DNA from 4 places in the Afipia sp. P52-10 genome. Region 3 is predicted to be linked to each of the others. Evidence: predicted binding sites of a transcription regulator. Region 3 holds the regulator's gene; each other region holds the start of a gene.

Region 1 (3,711 bases), 470 kb from region 3:
TGGCTCCACCAGCCCGCCAGACACCAGCTTGCCAGACATAAGCTTGCCAGACACCAGCCCGGCATAACTGTCAGCTTTCGTTTCGTCAGCTTTCGTTCCGATAGCGCCACTCCATATCATTCCGCTTCCAACGAGCCGGGCCGCGATCGCCCGGCTTGCGACACCCAAGCATTCGACGGCAGAGATCGGCAGCCGCCTTTCCCAGTCGCGCTTGATCCACTCCCACTCAGACATCGACAGGCTTCATGATGACGCAATCAGCCCTTGGCGCCTTGGCCGGTCTGCGCGTGATCGATCTCACGCGCGTTCTCGGCGGCCCGTACTGCACGCAAATCCTCGGCGACCACGGCGCGGAGATCATCAAGCTCGAACCGCCCGCAGGCGACGAAACCCGCGAATGGGCACCCGTCACGCCTGATGCAGGCTCGGCCTACTTCAACGGCGCCAACCGCAACAAGCGCTCGATCGGCCTCGACCTGACCAAGCCGAAGGGCCGCGAGGTGCTGATGACGCTCCTGAAGGACGCCGACGTTCTGATCGAGAACTTCAAGCCCGGCACGCTCGACAAGTGGGGCATCGGCAATGCCTTCCTGCGCGAGACATTCCCGCGGCTGATCCACTGCCGCATCTCCGGCTTCGGCGCCGATGGTCCGCGCGGCGGCAATCCCGGCTACGATGCCATCGTCCAGGCGATGGCCGGCATGATCGCCGCCAACGGTTCGCCGGAAGGCGGCCCGACCCGGATCGGCATTCCGGTGGTGGATCTGACCACCGGCCTCTATGCCGCGGTCGGCATCCTGATGGCGCTGAACGAGCGTCAGCGGTCGGGCAAAGGCCAGTTCCTGGAAACGACGTTGTACGAGACCGGCCTTGCGGTGATGCATCCGCATGCTTCCAACTACTTCTTCACCGGCAAGACACCGGTGCCGCAGGGCAACCCGCATCCGAGCCTTGCACCGTACGAATCGCTGCAGACGCGCGACGGCCTGATCTTCATCGGCATCGGCAATGACGGCACCTTCCGCAAGCTGTGCCAGGAGGTCGGCAAGCCCGAACTCGGCACCGACCCGCGCTTCGCCACCAATGGCGCCCGGATTCAAAACCGCGCCACCTTGCGGGCCGAACTCGAAGACGTGTTCAAGCACTTCGACCGCGAGCCGCTGTGCGATCGCTTGCTGGCGGCGGGCCTGCCGGCCGGACCGATCCAGTCGATCGACAAGGCGCTCGATGGCGCGCAGGCGAAACATCGCGGCCTCGTGCTGCAGAAGGATTGGTACAAGGGTGTCGCCTCGCCGATCCGTTTCGAGCGGACCAAGGCCAGCCTGCGCCACGCCCCGCCAGGCTTCAGCCAACACGCCAGCGAGATCCTGACCGAAGCCGGCTTCAAGCCAGCGGACATCGACGAGTTGCTCGCATCCGGCGTGGTCAGTGCCGCCAAGCCTGGTCCGAACACCTAAACCGGCACGGCCTCCCAAGGCGATCGTGCAAGGCGATCGTGCAAGCCGATCGTCCAAGACGATTCCCACGGCTCTCATCTTTCCGAAGGCTCGTCTTCGCGACCCGCCGTCCAAACCCGTCGGGGATGCTCCGCAGCGTCCCCGACAGGATGCTTCGCCCGGCCTCGCTGAGCCGGTCCAGCATGGCGGGGGCTGTATCAGCCCAATGTCTGCCTCGTGTCGGCCTCTTGGGGGCTTCCCACTCCCGGCATCGGCGCTTTACCATTGCCGATATCAAACCGTCATCGCGCGCGTATAAGCCGCGCCCTGGTCAACCGATGACGAGCCGGGAGGTGTTCATGATACGACCGATCCGCCTGATGGCGGCCTTCGCCTTCGCTGCAGCCCTGACGACACCCGCATCCGCCCAGGTGGAAATCCAGTGGTGGCACGCGATGACCGGCGGCAACAACGATATCGTCAACCGCCTCGCCGACGAGTTCAACACATCGCAGAGCGACTACAAGGTCGTCCCCACCTACAAGGGCCAGTATCCCGACACGATGAATGCCGGCATCGCAGCCTTCCGCGCCGGCAACGCACCGCATATCATTCAGGTGTTCGAGGTCGGCACGGCGACGATGATGAGCGCCAAGGGCGCCATCAAGCCGGTGTACCAGCTCATGAAGGATGCGAACGAGCCGTTTGATCCGCAAGCCTACCTGCCGGCAGTCACCGGCTACTATTCCACCGCCAAGGGCGAGATGCTGTCGTTCCCGTTCAACTCGTCGTCAATGGTGATGTGGGTGAACAAGGACGCGCTGAAGAAAGCCAACATCGCCGAGATTCCGAAGACCTGGCCCGAGGTGTTCGACGCGGCGAAGAAGCTCAAGGCGGCCGGCTATACCACCTGCGGCTTCTCCAATGCCTGGGCGACCTGGGCGCATATCGAGCAGTTCTCCGCCTGGCATAACGTGCCGATCGGCACCAAGGCGAACGGCCTCGACGGCTTCGACACCGAACTGAAGTTCAACTCGCCGCTGCATGTGAAGCACCTGCAGACGCTGGTGGAGCTGCAGAAGGACAAGACCTACGACTATTCCGGCCGCAACAGCGCCAGCGAAGGCCGCTTCTCCTCCGGCGAGTGTCCGATCTTCCTGACCTCCTCGGGCTTCTACGCCACCGCCAGGAACTCGGCGAAATTCGATTTCGTCTCGGCGCCGATGCCCTACTATCCCGACGTCACCGGCGCACCGCAGAATTCGATCATCGGCGGCGCCTCGCTGTGGGTGATGGGCGGCAAGAAGCCGGAGGAATACAAAGGCGTCGCCAAGTTCTTCGCCTTCCTGTCCGACACCAACCGCCAGGCCAAGCTGCATCAGGAATCCGGCTACCTGCCGATCACCAAGGCGGCCTATGCCAAGACCAAGGCGGACGGCTTCTACGAGAAGAACCCGATCCTGGAGACGCCGCTGAAGGAGCTCACCAACAAGGAGCCGACCGAGAATTCGCGCGGCCTGCGCTTCGGCAACATGGTGCAGATGCGCGACGTCTGGGCGGAAGAAATCGAAGCCGCGCTGAACGGCACCAAGACGGCGAAGGATGCGCTGGACGCGGCAGTGGCCCGCGGCAATCAGATCCTGCGCCAGTTCGAACGGACCGTCGCGAGGTAAGCTTGCTCCGCACCATTCGATCATTCAGCGTCACGACACGCGACGCGACCTCTCCCCACACGCCGGGAGAGGTCGGAGCCAACACGCCAGCGACGTGTTCGAGTGAGGCACGGACGGGAGTTCGACCGCCGCCCACGCGGCCTTCGCGGATATCGATCCTTCGCTGCCAGCTCCTCTCCGCGAGCGGGGAGACGAGAACCGCAGCGGCAAACGCATTCGCTTTCGCCAAAAGCACGGCCATGAACCAAGACGCCTGAATGGACAAGAGCGTCACCTTCAATGGCAGGCTGCTGCCCTATCTGCTGCTGGCGCCGCAACTCGCCATCACCTTCATCTTCTTCTATTGGCCCGCGAGCCAGGCGATGTGGCAGTCGTTCCTGCGCGAGGATGCGTTCGGCCTCTCGTCGGAATTCGTCGGCTTCGAGAATTATGCGGCGCTGTTTGCGCAGCCCGAATACTACAAGGCGATGGTGACGACCGTCGTCTTCTCGTCGCTGGTGGCGGCGCTTTCGCTCAGCATCGCGCTGTTGTTCGCGACCCAGGCGGACAAGAACCTGAAGGCGGCACCCGCCTACAAGACCTTGCTGATCTGGCCCTATGCG
Region 2 (3,711 bases), 410 kb from region 3:
TTCGCCGGCGCCGAGTACGGCAACGGTTCGTCGCGTGACTGGGCCGCCAAGGGCACACGCCTGCTCGGCGTGCGCGCCGTGGTGTGCCAGAGCTTCGAGCGCATCCATCGCTCGAACCTCGTCGGCATGGGCGTGTTGCCGCTGACCTTCGAGGAAGGCACTTCGTGGCAGTCGCTCGGCCTGAAGGGCGACGAGAAGGTGACGATTCGCGGCCTGCAGGGCGACCTGAAGCCGCGGCAGACGCTGTCGGCGGAAATCGTCTCCAGCGACGGCAATCTGAAGCGGGTTCCGCTGCTGTGCCGCATCGACACGCTCGATGAGCTGGAATACTTCCGCAACGGCGGCATTCTGCATTACGTTCTGCGTCAGCTCGCGGCCTGATCGGTTCGTGTCGCGGTACAACCGTCTCACTGCCATGTGAGATGCCAGTGATTAAAAGGCGGCCTATGAGTGAGGCCGCCTTTTCGCTAAATGAATCGGGCGAGACGCCGCGATGTATGGAGCAATGCGAAGCGAATTCCCGCAATACAAAGAACGAACAGGGCTCTCTGTCGCCATTGCCGCAGTAGGTCTGTTTTTTGCGACGCAAGCTTCGGCGCAGACCCGCGCAGTCGTCGAGCTGTTCACCTCGCAAGGATGCTCGTCGTGTCCGGAAGCGGACAGGTTGCTGGGCGAGATCGCGAAGGATCCGACCGTGGTCGCCGTCAGCCTGCCGATCGACTACTGGGATTATCTTGGCTGGAAGGACACGCTGGCCGATCCGAAATTCACCGCGCGGCAGAAAGCGTATTCGAAGGCCCGCGGCGACCGGCAGGTCTATACGCCGCAGATCGTCGTCAACGGCAAGCTGCATGCGCTCGGCAGCGATCGCGCGGGGATCGAGCAGGCGATCAAGGACAGTACCGGTAAGTCCGGTGTGATGTCCGTCCCGGTCAAGGTGGCGGTTGCAAACGGACAGATCGGCATTTCGGTCCCGGATGCGCCGGCGGGCGTTCATCCCGGCGAGGTCTGGATCAGCGCGATCGCCAAGGCGATGCCGGTGTCGATTGCCCGTGGCGAGAACAAGGGCAAGGAAGTCATCTACCACAACGTCGTGCGCAACTGGCTGAAGGTCGGCGACTGGACCGGCAAGTCGGCGAGTTGGACCGTGCCGATCGAGAATCTCTCGGGGCAGGGGGTTGATGGCGCGGTGGTCTATGTGCAGGAAGGCAGCCGCGAGAAGCCGGGTGCCATGCTCGGCGCGAGCTACGCCACCCTGCGCTGAGCCGGACAGCGCTCCTCCATCCAGGCTTTCGATAGTCCTGTTGGTGCGGTCCGTTGTGATGCGGGTCGATTGATCGTCGGAGCTGCCCAAGCGCTTCGGTCTTCACGGTCTCACCACGCGTTTTCGAAAGCCTGTCCCGGACTTGATCCGGAATGGAAACCAATTCGCGTGACGAAAACGCGTCAAAACGAGAATCGAGAGCTTTGGCTCTGATTCGATCAGAACATGCTCGCGCTTTGCGTGATAACAGCGGCTGCGAAGGTCGTGGTGCTACGCGGCGGCCCCGCCAAATCCAAAGCGCCAGCCCCAAAACGGGAAGTCCGAAAGCTCAGGCCAACAAAAAAGGCCAACTTGCGTTGGCCTGTTTGTCTTCGGAGGTTCGTCTCTCTGCGAAACAGGCCCGGTCCTTTCAATCCCGGGGGGCTGGGGGCTGAGGAATCCAGGACCAGAAGAACCGGGCCAACGCAGAGATTGTTGTATCGCAAGCCAGGGCGGCGCGGGGTTGGCCGAAATTTGGCATGATTATGGTTTGGCTAACGTTTCCGTGACGATCTGCATCGATCCGCACAACGATAATTTTCACACGCCTGTCACCTAGCGCTTGCGGATGGTGGTCTGCGGCGCGATCATGCTTGCCGATGAAGCGAGGAGGCGCCGCATGAGCCTGATGCCCGGCGATGGTGAGCCCAGCGAGAGCCGGGGAGCGGAGCGCGTTTCGCCTGCTGCCGCTCCCGGACGGGTCACCTTCAATCGTTTCGAACTCAATCGGATTCTCAACCTTTATGGCCGGCAGGTTGCGGCCGGCGAGTGGCGCGACTACGCGATCGACTTCCTGAAGGACCGCGCGGTGTTCTCGATCTTCCGCCGCTCCTCGGAGATGCCGCTCTACCGGATCGAGAAGAACCCGCGGCTGGCGCGCAAGCAGGGCGCCTACAGCGTCATCTCGGCGACCGGCCATATCCTGCGGCGCGGCCACGAACTGGACCGCGTGCTGCTGGTGATCGACCGCAAGCTGTCTTTGGTCTGATCGCGCTGATCGCGTCGCCCGGATCGCTGCCATGCGAGAACGGCGAAGGCGGAAGGCAGGCGGAAGGCGAGAGGATCTGGCCATCTGCGCCACGGCCGCCCAGCATCCGCACGCCGGCATGACAGGCTGGATGACGGACATCGACCGGCCAGCAAAAACCCCGGCCTCGCGGCCGGGGTTCGGTTGGTCTCGGATCGGCTTGGCGCTTACTCGCGCTGGCCGAGGAGCTGCATCAGCAGCGTGAACAGGTTGATGAAGTTCAGGTACAGCGAGAGCGCACCCATGATCGCCGAACGCTCGGCAACGTCGCCTTCGCCGGCATAGCCGTAGATGTACTCGTTCTTCAGCCGCTGGGTATCCCAGGCGGTCAGGCCCGCGAACACCAGCACGCCCACCACCGACACCACGAACTGCAGCATCGACGAGGCCAGGAAGATGTTGACCAGGCTCGCGATGATGACGCCGAACAGGCCCATGATCAGGAACGAGCCCATGCCGGTCAGGTCACGCTGGGTGGTATAGCCGTACAGGCTGAGCGCACCGAACGAAGCCGCCGTGATGAAGAACACGCGCACGATCGAGGTGTGCGTGTACACCAGGAAGATCGACGACAACGAGATGCCCATCAGCGCCGCGAAGGCCCAGAACAGCATCTGCGCCGTTGCCGGCTTCAGCCGCTGGATGCCGAACGAGATGGCGAACACCATGACCAGCGGGGCCAGGATGAACAGCCACTTCAGCGGGCTGGCGAACATCGCGTAGCCGAACGGGGTCAGGTACTGGCCGCTCTTCAGCGCCAGAGCCGCCCCGGAGGCGTTCTTGACGGCGGAGGCGGCATCACCGGTCACGGCGAACATATAGACGCCGAGCGCGGCGAAGCCGGTGATGGCGAGGCCGATCACCATGTAGTTGTAGATGCGCAGCATGTAGGCCCGCAGACCGGCATCGACGGTCGCGGCATCCGCGCGGGTGGCAGCCCGGCCGAAAGGAGATGCGTAGTTACGGTCCAAGTCCGACATGGTCGAAACCTCGAAGGTTGTCCGGCAGGCCGCGAAGGGCTCGTGCCGCCGGCTCGTCATTATTCCCGGATGCCACCGGTCCGCGAGCCTGTTCGGGCTGCATTTCGAGTGGCCTCCGACCCGAAGAAGATGTGGGAAACTAACACATTCGCTGCAACGGTCTACGCGCGGCTGAATGTCGCTAGAGCCCGATTCCGCTGCTACATTTTGTCATAAATTCCTGAGCACGGGCGCGGGTTTCTGGCCGAGCGCCAGCAGTGTTCCAATCAGGCCGAGGCCGATTGTCACGGCCAGCGCGCCGACGAGCACGGCGGCCGCGCTGGCGCCGTCCCAGGCGAACGAAAGCGTCATCAGCCGGGTCACGATCAGCCAGGCCGCGACCGTGCCGGACAGCAATCCGA
Region 3 (3,711 bases):
CGCCAGCATCACGTCGAGCACCGCATTGGCTGCCGTCATCGCCAGCGGATTGCCGCCGAAGGTGGAGCCATGCGTGCCGGCCGTCATACCCTTGGCCGCTTCCTTCGTTGCAAGGCATGCACCGATCGGGAAGCCGCCACCGAGCGCCTTGGCGAGCGACATGATGTCCGGCGTCACGCCGGTCCGCTTGTAGGCGAAAATCTCACCGGTGCGGCCCATGCCGGTCTGCACCTCGTCGAACACCAGCAGCAGCCCGTTACGGTCGCACAGCTCGCGCAGCGCCTTGAAGAACTGCGGCGATGGCGAACGCACGCCGCCCTCGCCCTGCAGCGGCTCGATCATGATCGCCGCGGTCTGCGGACCGATCGCCGTCTTGACCGCCTCGATGTCGCCGAGCGGCACCTGATCGAAGCCTTCGACCGGCGGGCCGAAGCCTTCGAGATATTTCGCCTGGCCGCCGGCGGCGATGGTCGCAAGCGTGCGGCCATGGAATGCGCCTTCGAACGTGATGATGCGATAGCGTTCGCCCTTGCCGCTCGCATGCTGATACTTGCGCGCCATCTTGATCGCGCACTCCACCGCTTCGGCGCCGGAGTTGCAGAAGAAGGCGACGTCGGCAAAGCTCGCCTCGCACAGCCGGCGCGCGAGCTTCTCGCCGTCGGGCATCGAATAGAGGTTGGAGACGTGCCAGACCTTGCCGAGCTGCTCGGTCATCGCCTTGACCAGATGCGGATGTGCATGGCCGAGCGCATTGACTGCGACGCCGCTGCCGAAATCGAGATAACGATCGCCGTTCGTCGCGATCAGCCACGCCCCCTCGCCGCGCTCGAAGGCGACGTCGGCACGGGCGAAAACGGGAAGCAGATGGGTCTGTGCGATCTGGTTCATGGCGACCTGGTTCATTGGATCAGGGGGGCGCTTCGTGCCCGGCATCATATTGAGTGCGCTAGGCTTTGGCGTCGGCCCGAAATAAAAGTGCCGCCCTTCCAAGGCGGCACAGGCAACATTCTATTGGTGGGCCGCGAACTGTCAACAGCGGCAGTTCGGTCACGGCGACCGTAGAAAAAGCCCATTTTGCTGATTTCTTCACAGCTCATGTCGGAATTCACAGCCCCGGACTCTTGCGCGCGAGTCAGCGCATATTGTAGCGTTTGGGCCATAAGACACGACATCTCGTGCAGCGGTTCTGCCCCCTCAGGTCGTTTTTGTTAAGGCGTAGCGTCCGGTCGTTAAAGGCGATTCCGGCGAGGGAGGAGGGATTCAGCGGCCCGAGGCCGGCGAAATCGCGCCGGAGGTTCCAGTCACATGTGCGCGCAACGCGCATGCGACAACAAGGGAAGAAGGCGATGACAGTCATTACCTGGTCCGACGAGCGCGTGGAGCAACTCAAGAAGCTCTGGGAAGCGGGGCTTTCGGCAAGCCAGATCGCGGCTGAACTCGGCAATGTCACGCGCAATGCCGTGATCGGCAAAGTCCATCGGCTCGGACTCTCCGGCCGCGCCAAGTCACCGTCCACATCCGTCCCGCGTCCGCGCAAGGCGCGGCCCGCCCAGCACATCATGCGCATCTCGCGTCCGGTCTCACGCGGCAACACCGCGCTGGCTCATGCCTTCGAGATGGAAGTCGAGGCCGATCCGATCGCCTTCGACAACGTGGTTCCGATGAGTCAACGCAAGACGCTCCTGGAACTCACCGAAGATACCTGCCACTGGCCGGTCGGCGATCCCGGCAGCGCCGACTTTTTCTTCTGTGGCGGCAAGTCGCTCACCGGTCTTCCCTACTGCGGCCATCACTCCCGAGTCGCCTATCAGCCGGCTGCGGACCGCCGCCGGAACCCGTCGCGGCCGCGCTGAGGCGCAAGCGAACGACCGAAACGAACAAAAACAAAGGGCCTGACTTAAAGTCAGGCCCTTCTGCGTTGTTATGCTGCTGGTGTCACCGCATGCGGGCTGCCGCTACTGCTGCTGCTCCACCTTGCCGAAACGATCGTCGAGAGCATAGCCCGCGCCGCGCACGGTGCGGATCGGATCGATCGCCCGGCCGGAGTTCAACAGCTTGCGCAGACGGCCGATATGCACATCGACGGTGCGTTCGTCGATGTAGATGTCCCGGCCCCAGACGCTGTCGAGCAGTTGCTCGCGGCTGAACACGCGGCCCGGATGCTCAAGGAAGAACTCGAGCAGGCGATACTCGGTCGGACCGAGTTCGATCGGCTGGCCCGCGCGGGAGACGCGACGCTTCTCGCGATCGAGCTCCAGGTCGCCCCAGGACAGCACGTTGGCCATCCGCTCCGGCGAGGCGCGGCGCAACAGGCCGCGCACGCGCGCCAACAGCTCCGGCACTGAGAACGGCTTGACGATATAGTCGTCGGCGCCGGTGGCGAGCCCGCGCACTCGCTCGCTTTCCTCGCCGCGCGCGGTCAGCATGATGATCGGCAACTGCCGCGTTTCAGGACGGGCCCGCAGGCGGCGGCACAGTTCGATGCCGGAGAGCCCCGGCAGCATCCAGTCGAGCACCACCAGGTCGGGCACACGCTCCTTCAAGCGCGTATCGGCTTCGTCGCCACGCCCGACGGTTTCGACGTCGTAGCCTTCCGCGTCGAGATTGTAACGCAAGAGCGTCGTCAGCGCCTCTTCGTCTTCGACAACCAGAATCCGTGCGTTCATGAAACCCCTGTCGTTCGCTTAGTTGCCAGGCGCCATCGCGGCGAAGCTGGTCATATCGCCCTTCGGGCGCTTGTCGGAGATCTGCTGACCTTCGATCATGTAGAACACCGTCTCGGCGATGTTGGTGGCGTGATCGCCGATCCGCTCGATATTCTTGGCGCAGAACATCAGGTGGATACAGAACGAGATGTTGCGCGGGTCTTCCATCATGTAGGTGAGCAATTCGCGGAACAAAGAGGTGCAGATCGCATCGACCTCCTCGTCGCCCTTCCACACCGCCATCGCCGCCGGCAGATCGTGTGCGGCATAGGCATCCAGCACCGACTTGATCTGCGACTGCACCAGCGCCGTCATATGCTCGAGGCCGCGGATCAGCTTCATCGGATGAAAATCGCCATCAAGCTGGTTGACCCGCTTGCCGATGTTCTTGGCGAGGTCGCCGATCCGCTCCAGGTCGGTGGCGACGCGCAACGCGCCAACGATCTCGCGCAGGTCGACCGCCATCGGCTGGCGGCGGGCGATCGTCAGCACCGCCCGCTCCTCGATCTGATGCTGCAGCCTGTCGATCTCGGTATCGAGTTCGACGACCTGCTTGGCGAGCGCGGCATCGCGGCGCACCAGCGCGTCGACGGAGTCGCCGATCTGGCGCTCGGCCAGGCCGCCCATCTCGGCAACCAGACGCGCGAGCTCCTGCAGATCGGCGTCGAATGCCTTTGCGGTATGTTCTGAAGCCATGACCATCTCCAAAAAGCGCGGCTCAACCGAACCGGCCGGTAATGTAATCTTGCGTCCGGCGATCCGACGGCGAGGTGAAGATCTTGTTAGTCGCGTCGAACTCGATCAGCTCGCCGAGATACATGAACGCCGTATAGTCCGACACGCGCGCGGCCTGCTGCATATTATGGGTCACGATCGCGATCGTATAATCTTCCTTCAGGCCGTTGATCAGCTCTTCGATCTTGGCGGTCGAGATCGGATCGAGCGCCGAGCACGGCTCGTCGAACAGGATCACCTCCGGGCGCACCGCAATGGTCCGCGCGATGCA
Region 4 (3,711 bases), on a different contig from region 3:
CGGCACAGTCGGCGTCGCCATTCTTGGTATCTTCCTATTCGGCGAGACCGCGAGCGCGCTGCGGCTGGGCTGCATCGCCTTGATCGTCATCGGCATCGCCGGATTGAAGGCGGTCGCCTAAGCCGGCGGCGGTCTCATCCGCACATCATCACTTCAACGCGGAAACGATCCAGTACGCGACGGCGGCGATCGCCGCCGACGCAGGGATCGTGATCACCCAGGCGGTGACGATCGAGCTGGCGATGTTCCAGCGCACGGCGGACACGCGGCGCGCCGCGCCGACGCCGACGATCGCGCCGGTGATGGTGTGCGTGGTCGAGACCGGGACGCCGAGTGCGGTGGCGGCGAACAACGTCGCCGCGCCACCGGTCTCGGCGCAGAAGCCCTGCATCGGCGTCAGCCGCGTGATGCGCGAACCCATCGTCTTGACGATGCGCCAGCCACCCATCAGCGTGCCAAGGCCCATCATCGCCTGACAGGTGATCACCACCCAGAACGGCACATAGAACGTATCGCCGAGGTGCCCCTGCGAGAACAGCAGCACCGCGATGATGCCCATCGTCTTCTGCGCGTCGTTGCCGCCATGGCCGAGCGAGTACAGCGAGGCCGAACCGAACTGCAGCACGCGGAAGGCACGATCGACCACGAACGGAGTCGAGCGCACCGACAGCCACGAGACGATCGCCACCAGAATCAGTGCCAGGAAGAAACCGACCAACGGTGACAGCACGATCGCCGCCAGCGTCTTGGTCAACCCGGTCCAGACCATCGCCGACAGTCCGGCCTTGGCGAAACCGCCACCGACCAGACCGCCGATCAGCGCGTGGGAACTCGACGACGGGATGCCGAGCCACCAGGTCAGCAAGTTCCAGACGATGGCCCCCATCAGCGCGGCAAAGATTACCTGCGGATCGACTATTCCCGGATCGATGATCCCGGTGCCGAGCGTCTCGGCGACGTGCAGGCCGAAAAACAGGAAGGCGATGAAGTTGAAGAACGCCGCCCAAGCGACCGCATATTGCGGCCGCAGCACGCGGGTCGAAACGATCGTCGCGATCGAGTTGGCCGCGTCATGCAGGCCGTTGAGGAAGTCGAAGATCAGCGCCACCGCGATCAGGGTGACGAGAATCGGAAAAGCAAGGTGAGCGTCCACAGCGCCGGTCCTCGATCACCGTCTCGCCTGGCGTACGCGAACCGCGCACGGCGCAAGCATGGCCTGCGCCCGGACCGGCGCGACGTGTACGGGACTCATGCCTCAGACCTGCTCGATCATGATGCTGTTGATCTCATTGGCAACGTCGTCGAACCGATCGGCCACTTTCTCCAGATGGTCGTAGATCTCGACGCCGACGATGAAATCCATCGCATTGGCGTGACGATGCTTCAGGAACAGCTCCTTCAGACCGATGTCGTGCAGGTCGTCGACGCGGCCTTCGAGCTTGGTCAGTTCCTCAGTGATCGCGGTGATGGTCGAGACGTTCTGACCGATCGATTCCAGCAGCGGCAGCGCGCGCACCACGAGGTTGGCACAATCGGCGATGATCGCCCCCATCTCGCGCATCGGCTGCTCGAACTCGGTGACCTCGAACAGCATCACCGCCTTGGCGGTCTGTTCCATCTGGTCAATGGCGTCGTCCATCGAGGTGATCAGGTTCTTGATATCGACGCGGTCGAACGGGGTGATGAAGGTGCGCCGGACCGCCGTCAGCACCTGGCGGGTGATGGCGTCGGCCTCGCTCTCGTGCTGGGTTACCAGTTGGCAGTACTTCTGAATTTCATCCCCGCCGCGCAGCATGCCCTGCAACGCCGCCGCGCCCGCGACCAGCGTCTGCGCATGCTGGTTGAACAGCTCGAAAAACCGCTCTTCACGCGGCAAAATGGCTCTAAACCAGCGCAAAATCATAACTTTTCCCCGATGCGCACGGCCGCGCCCGTCACAAATCTGTCATACAGCTGGCCGGGGAAAACAAGTCCGTTTGCGACATGGCAGCGTCCGTCATCCACCGCTTTGTGCAGAGCGGAAATAGCGTTGCCGGCACGCGCCGCTCAGAGTGAGCGACGGGTATAATGGGCGATCTCGCCGACGATGCCGCGGCGGAAGGCCAGCACGCAGACGACGAAAATCACGCCCTGGATCACCAGCACCCACTGACCGAAGGGCGCAAGGTACTGCTGCATCGCGATGATGATGAAGGCACCCACCACCGGGCCGAACACGGTACCGAGCCCGCCCAGCAACACCATCAGCACCACCTCGCCTGACATCGTCCAGTGCACGTCGGTCAGCGAGGCGTTCTGGGCGACGATCGCCTTGGTCGCGCCCGCCAGCCCCGATAGCGCGCCGGACAGGATAAAGGCCAGCAGCTTGTATTGGTCCGCTCGATAGCCGAGCGAGACCGCCCGCTGCTCATTCTCGCGGATCGACTTCAGCACCTCGCCGAACGGAGAATTGATCGCGCGATAGATGACGAGGAATCCGAACAGGAAAATCGCCAGCACCACATAGTAGAGCACCATCGCCTGCGACAGGTCGAGAAAACCGAGGAACTTCCCTTGCGGAATGCTCTGGATGCCGTCCTCGCCATGGGTAAACGCCGCCTGCACATAGATGAAGTACATGAGCTGCGACAGCGCCAGCGTGATCATCGCGAAGTAGATGCCCTGGCGGCGGATGGCGATGAAGCCTGTGACCACCGCGAGCACAGTTGAAGCTGCAGTACCGAGCAGAATAGCAATCTCCGGCGGAACGCCCCACACCTTCGCAGCGTGACCGCTGATGTATCCCGCGGTGCCGAGAAACATCGCATGGCCGAACGACAGCAGTCCGCCATAGCCGATCAGGAGGTTGAAGGCGCAGGCAAACAGCGCAAAGCATAGCGCCTGCATCACGAAGTAAGGATAGATGCCAGTCCATGGCAGCACAGCAAACAGCAGCGTCATGCCCGCAAGCGCGATCATCTGATCGGTGCCGGAGCGGGCGACGGCGCGCGGATCGGCGTTTTCGGTAATGCTAGTCATCTGTCAGGCCGCCCTGCCCGTGAGTCCCGTCGGCTTGATCAGCAACACCAGCACCATGAAGATGAAGACCACGGTGTTGGAAGCCTCCGGATAGAAATACTTGGTGAGCCCTTCGAGAATGCCGAGCATAAAGCCGGTCACGATCGAGCCCATGATCGAGCCCATGCCGCCGATCACGACCACGGCGAACACGACGATGATGAGGTCCGCGCCCATCAGCGGCCGCACCTGGTTGATCGGCGCCGACAGCACGCCGGCGAGCCCGGCCAGCGCGACGCCGAGGCCATAGGTCAGCGTGATCATCAGTGGCACGTTGATGCCGAACGCGCGCACCAGCGTCGGGTTTTCTGTCGCGGCGCGGAGATAGGCGCCAAGCCGCGTCTTCTCGATCAGGAACCAGGTGGCTAGGCATACGGCGAGCGAGAACACGACGACCCATGCGCGATAGGTCGGCAGGAACATGAAGCCGAGGTTGGTACCGCCCTTCAACAGATCGGGGATGTCGTATGGCAGACCGGAGGAGCCGAAATAGGCGAGGAAGATGCCCTGGATGATCAGCACCAGGCCAAACGTCAGCAGCAGACCATAAAGGTGGTCGAGCCCGCTCAGCCACTGCAGCATCGTGCGCTCGATGACGATGCCGACCAGGCCGACCGCAAGCGGCGCGAGGATCAGCGCCCACCAGTAGCCGAT

The links. The regulator PhoB, encoded in region 3, activates phosphate uptake and scavenging genes when phosphate is short. The targets are predictions, from matches to a motif close to TGTCATNNANCTGTCAT.
Region 1: the regulator PhoB is predicted to act here: its motif matches at 1,726-1,742, upstream of ugpB (sn-glycerol-3-phosphate ABC transporter substrate-binding protein UgpB).
Region 2: the regulator PhoB is predicted to act here: its motif matches at 1,842-1,858, upstream of X566_RS07925 (DUF2794 domain-containing protein).
Region 4: the regulator PhoB is predicted to act here: its motif matches at 1,933-1,949, upstream of X566_RS18150 (DUF47 domain-containing protein).

The regions. Positions count from the first base shown of each region.
Region 1 covers NZ_AZSJ01000003.1:1,458,635-1,462,345, forward strand. Annotated here, with positions in the region: tRNA gene X566_RS08210 (tRNA-Ala) at 1-11, shown strand, start outside; gene X566_RS08215 (CaiB/BaiF CoA-transferase family protein) at 249-1,457, shown strand; gene ugpB (sn-glycerol-3-phosphate ABC transporter substrate-binding protein UgpB) at 1,817-3,109, shown strand; gene ugpA (sn-glycerol-3-phosphate ABC transporter permease UgpA) at 3,367-3,711, shown strand, end outside.
Region 2 covers NZ_AZSJ01000003.1:1,399,151-1,402,861, reverse strand. Annotated here, with positions in the region: gene acnA (aconitate hydratase AcnA) at 1-381, shown strand, start outside; gene X566_RS07930 (thioredoxin family protein) at 506-1,264, shown strand; gene X566_RS07925 (DUF2794 domain-containing protein) at 1,923-2,291, shown strand; gene X566_RS07920 (Bax inhibitor-1/YccA family protein) at 2,498-3,310, opposite strand; gene X566_RS07915 (ABC transporter permease) at 3,521-3,711, opposite strand, start outside.
Region 3 covers NZ_AZSJ01000003.1:988,798-992,508, forward strand. Annotated here, with positions in the region: gene X566_RS05975 (aspartate aminotransferase family protein) at 1-888, opposite strand, end outside; gene X566_RS05980 (GcrA family cell cycle regulator) at 1,347-1,853, shown strand; gene phoB (phosphate regulon transcriptional regulator PhoB) at 1,956-2,666, opposite strand; gene phoU (phosphate signaling complex protein PhoU) at 2,685-3,401, opposite strand; gene pstB (phosphate ABC transporter ATP-binding protein PstB) at 3,424-3,711, opposite strand, start outside.
Region 4 covers NZ_AZSJ01000007.1:193,596-197,306, reverse strand. Annotated here, with positions in the region: gene sugE (quaternary ammonium compound efflux SMR transporter SugE) at 1-121, shown strand, start outside; gene X566_RS18155 (inorganic phosphate transporter) at 149-1,153, opposite strand; gene X566_RS18150 (DUF47 domain-containing protein) at 1,256-1,900, opposite strand; gene X566_RS18145 (branched-chain amino acid ABC transporter permease) at 2,047-3,018, opposite strand; gene X566_RS18140 (branched-chain amino acid ABC transporter permease) at 3,022-3,711, opposite strand, start outside.